2 regions of the Pseudoalteromonas sp. B62 genome follow, and region 2 is predicted to be linked to the other one. Evidence: riboswitches for the same ligand, from Rfam matches in the RefSeq annotation. Region 2 holds a riboswitch; the other holds the start of a gene.

Region 1 (2,410 bases), 2.7 Mb from region 2:
ACTTAATAGTGTAAATACGCGTGCTAAAAAGCCGCTTGCTAGTAGCATTTCTGGGCTTTTAAGCGTAAGCAATATTTGGTTTTTACGTTGCGTTACTGCGCGTATACCTGGTTGCTGCGATTTTTCGCGCTCAATCCATGTACCGCCACGCTCAGGCTCGCGGCTAGAGCCTACAAATACGTTAATGTGGCTACGGCTCGCTGGTAAAATAGTTGCTGGGTGTAATACTTTTGCGCCAAAGGTCGCCATTTCAGCGGCTTCGTCAAAACTTAAACGTGCAATAGGCGTCGCTTTTGCGCACAAACGCGGGTCGGTGCTAAAAATGCCCACTACGTCGGTCCAAATATGCACACTTTTAGCGTTAATCGCTTCAGCTAATAATGCAGCGCTGTAATCTGAACCACCACGTCCTAGCGTTGTGGTTTGACCATATTCGTCACTGCCAATAAAGCCCTGAGTCACAATTACTTGAGCGTCTAATAACGGGATTAAATGTTCTTTAGCGGCTTGCGCTGTGGCTGCAACATTTGGCGTTGCTTTACCAAATTGGCTGTCGGTTTTAAGCACCTTGCGCACATCAAAACGATCGGCATTTAAACCTTGTAAACGAAGTACCTGTGCAAACAAATACGACGATAAACGCTCACCAAAGCTAAGTAGCTCGTCGTGTTGCTGAACGGTTGTTAGTGACTCTTGAGCCAATGTTTGAAATGCTTTTAGGGTTTCGTTAAAGCCAACCGCTAAATCGGCATCTAGCGATAACTCATCTAAAATAGTTTGTTGAATAGCAAGCACGCCGTTTATGTGTTCTTGGCGCTCACTTGAAGTAATACTTGATTTACACAGTGCAACTAAGTGGTTAGTTACGCCGGCACTCGCGCTCACAGCAACAATACGTACGCTTTTATCTGCAACAATAATTTCGCTACAGCGATTCATCGCTTCAAAGTTTGCAACACTGGTTCCGCCAAATTTGGCAACGATGTAATCTGATTTTGCGCTTAACTCTGTTTTAGGCACTGTTTGTGGCGCTGATTGGGTAGTCATTTAGTCTCCTTTCGCGATATCCAAATCGCAATAAAACAAGAAGAACTTGGCAAAGGAATGCTTGAAGATAAGTCCACTGCCAGAAGCTCTCCACCTATATTGGTGACAGTTTTGAGGATTCAGCCCCATAAACCGAAAAACAATGACGACGTACCATTATTTTCCTCGGCGAGTACTTCCCTCCTTAATGATCATCGGCTTTCGTCGCCTAACATTAAGTACCTAAGTATCGCACCTCTTCTGAATGCTTTATTAACCAGTGGCTAATAAAACAAAACCCCACTAAGTAGCGGGGCTTTGAAAGTTATCGTTTAGACGTCTAGCTGTCAAGCATTTAATAATTTATGAGTTAAATAAAACTGCCCATGTAATACGAGCCCGCATATCCAACCGTGTAACAAATTAATAAATGCAGCGATAAACGCAAGTAGCTCATAAAGGTAAGTGCTTTAACTTTGCTCATGGCAATAATGCCCGCAGCCGAACCAATAATAAGCATTGAACCGCCCACGCCCGTTGCATACGTAAACGACAACCAATGTTGTTGGCTCATTACTATATCGGCTTTTAATAATGCAGCAGTAAGCGGTACGTTATCGACCCCTGCTGATAATATGCCCATTAAGTAGTTTGCGTATTCTGGTGCCATTACCGTGTATAAGTCGGTAAATTTACTCAACATACCTATTTCTTTAAGTGCGCCAACAAGCAGCAGTACACCTACAAAAAACAATAATGTGTCGTATTCTATATCGCGAACAAAATCGATTATGTCTTTGTTTATGTCTTTTTTGCGCATTAAAAATTGCGCCACTAAAAACATCACTGATAAGCCAAACAAAAAGGTTAATAGAGGCGGTACGCTGTAAATTACACTCAGCGTAAGTGTGCTCACTACGGTAGATAAAAATATAACAGCGATGGTAATGTCGGTTTTTTCAATGCGGGTTTTACCTGCACCAGCAAACCCAACACGCCCTTTCATACCTATAGACAGTAACGCGGCTAGCAACATAACGCTTGCAAGTGCTGGCGCTATAAGTAGTAATAAATGAGCAATGGTTACTTTGCCATCTAAAAATATCATTAGTGTGGTTACGTCACCTGTTATTAGCGATACCCCACCTGAGTTAACCCCAAACACAATAAGCGTGGCGTATTTAATGAGTTTTTTAGGTTCAAGTTTTAACGACATAACAACCGCGAGCGATATAAGCGTCGCTGTTACGTTATCTGAAATCGACGAAAACAAAAATGCAAAACCACCCACCAAAAACATGAGCTTTTTTTCGCTAATACTTTTTGGCATAACGCGGTGCACAATATTTTCTATAAACCCCTTTGAATTTAAGTACGCTACAAA
Region 2 (2,410 bases):
CATCATTAATAGCGCCCAGTAAATGCGCTCGCCCATCGCCTAAACGTGGTGAAAAATGTCCAAATTGGTGCCCAGAATAACCAAGCGCTACTGCAGGAATCGCCTGCTTTTCGTTACCGCTAAAAGTGCTGGCACGCAAATCAGCCGCAACGTTAATATTAAACTCTTTTGCTAAGCTCTCGTTCCACAGCAATAACTGAGGAGAGGCGACACTTGCAGGGAAATCTTCAATCGCGAAGTTTTCCGCAATGTCTGTGTATCTTGGCACTAATTTCATGGTAATTCCTATTGTTGCTGACTTATACCAACACGGTTGTCACCTACGCCATAAGCAACAATTAAGCTCAACTCTTGCATACTTAAGCCACTTTGCTTTTGCATTTCGTTAAAAAAGGCCTGGGCTGCACTCAGTGATTTTTTAGTTTGTAAGCCGCCGTCTATAATTTTATGGGCACGTAAGTAATTCTCTACATCGCGTGATAATAAAAAAGTATCTTTACCAAGTGCTCGCAATGCATAAGGGCCAGTATTTCCGCCTAAACGCGAACCATGCTTTTTTAAATACGCCCATAAACCAATAATATCGTCTGTTGGCCAATTAGCGATAAACTGGCTAAAACTGCCATGTTCCCCTGCTATCTCGTGGATCATGTAAGCATTTTCGGTAATTGTTTTTACTTTTTTATAGTTACGAACAATACGCTCATCAGTAGCTTTTTGTTCCAGCATATCGGGTGGCATCATTAATAACTTATCAACGCTAAAATCCCAAAAAACCTCTCTAAAGCCCGGCCACTTATTATTAATGACTGACCAATAAAAACCGCTTTGAAATACTTTTCGAGTAAATTCTTCAAGCCAATCGTCGTCACTTAACGTGCTTAGTTGTTTTTTAGATAACGGTTTTGCAAGTAATAACTTCAGCATTTTTTCGGAGCCTTTTCGCTCTACAGCTCGCTTATAAATATCGCTAAATTTTTCCATACTAATTAAATACCTCACTACTTATATTGCTAGTGTACGAGAAAAGCACCCAATACGTAACCACTCCCATTATGGATGAATGAATATGCATTTAGTCGCTTGACACCCAGACGGCTAAAATGCTTTAATCGCCGTAATTACCCTATTTAAATTGCTCAGGTTTGTAAGTTTTACTCTACAAACAGGTGCAAAGGGCTAGAAGAGGTGCGTTATTCAGGTAGCGTATGTTAGGAGCGCAAACTCCAGTGAGCATACGTGAGGGGAATTAACGCCGAGAAGTAACCACTTTTGCGAGGTGTTTATTTCGGGCGACTAGGTTGAACCCTAGCGACTGTCACCAATAGCTGCTTATAAAAAGCAGCTTATTAGTTTGGTGGAGAGCTTCTGGTCTTAAATATTAAGGCCGTGCGCCCTATTATTTTAAGCCCATTCGCTCTTCGAATTATTAGTTCGAACGACGTTAATGCGGCTCCTTCCATAAAGCTTTTTAACTCTTCGAATAATATCAATTGCATTAAATTAGTTATCGCTAAAATGATCACGTTTTTAATAAAGTTGGTACAAATTATAAGTTCGTGAGAGATGATCAACAACTTCAATTTAAACGACTACTCATTGTGGACCGCGCTCGTAACGCCATTTGATCAACACGGCGATGTTGACTACAACACGTTAACTAAACTGGTTAGCGAGCAAGAAGCGGCACATAACGGTATTTTACTACTTGGCAGTACAGGCGAAGGCTTGGCGCTAACGCAAAAAGAGCAACAAGCCATTGTTGAACACGTATGCCAGCTAAAACCAGCAGTACCACTCATGGTAGCTGTTGGCGGTAGTAACTTAAAACAACAAATTGAGTGGGTTAACTACTGTAATACATTGCCAATTCATAGCTTTTTACTTGGTTCACCGCTTTATGCAAAGCCCGGCGCTATAGGTCAAACTCATTGGTTTGAAAGCCTACTTAATGCAAGCGATCACCCGTGTATGCTTTATAACGTACCGGGACGAAGTGCTGTTAGCATCCCAGCGGCAACTATTAAAAACTTAAAAAACAATAAAAATTTATGGGCGTTAAAAGAAGCGAGCGGCAGTATTGCTCAGTTTGAAGCTTACCGCCAAGCGGCCCCTAATTTAGCTATTTTTAGTGGCGACGATGCGCTAATGCCTTATTTTGCACAAGCCGGTGCAAAAGGATTAGTGTCGGTAGCTGCAAACGCATGGCCTGAACAAACTCACGAGTTTGTTAAACGCAGTTTAAGTGGTCAACACCCTAATTTATTTGCCCAGTGGTCAAGCGCTATTAATAGCCTATTTGCTGTCGCAAACCCTATTCCCGTAAAGGTACTGATGCATTTGCAAGGTCGCTTAAGCAGCCCGCAACTTCGTCCACCTTTAACACACCTTGAGTTAACTCAAACCGATT

The links. A riboswitch is a leader RNA that binds a small molecule or an ion and turns the genes downstream of it on or off. The one in region 2 is predicted to bind lysine.
Region 1: it holds a riboswitch for lysine, as region 2 does, so the genes downstream of both, lysC (lysine-sensitive aspartokinase 3) here and dapA (4-hydroxy-tetrahydrodipicolinate synthase) in region 2, are expected to answer to the same signal.

The regions. Positions count from the first base shown of each region.
Region 1 is NZ_JARLVB010000002.1:3,384,293-3,386,702, forward strand. It holds gene lysC (lysine-sensitive aspartokinase 3) at 1-1,047, opposite strand, end outside; lysine riboswitch at 1,123-1,295, opposite strand; gene nhaD (sodium:proton antiporter NhaD) at 1,397-2,410, opposite strand, start outside.
Region 2 is NZ_JARLVB010000002.1:699,973-702,382, forward strand. It holds partial or broken gene P4S71_RS07625 (protein adenylyltransferase SelO) at 1-277, opposite strand, end outside; gene P4S71_RS07630 (DNA-3-methyladenine glycosylase I) at 286-984, opposite strand; lysine riboswitch at 1,176-1,376, shown strand; gene dapA (4-hydroxy-tetrahydrodipicolinate synthase) at 1,567-2,410, shown strand, end outside.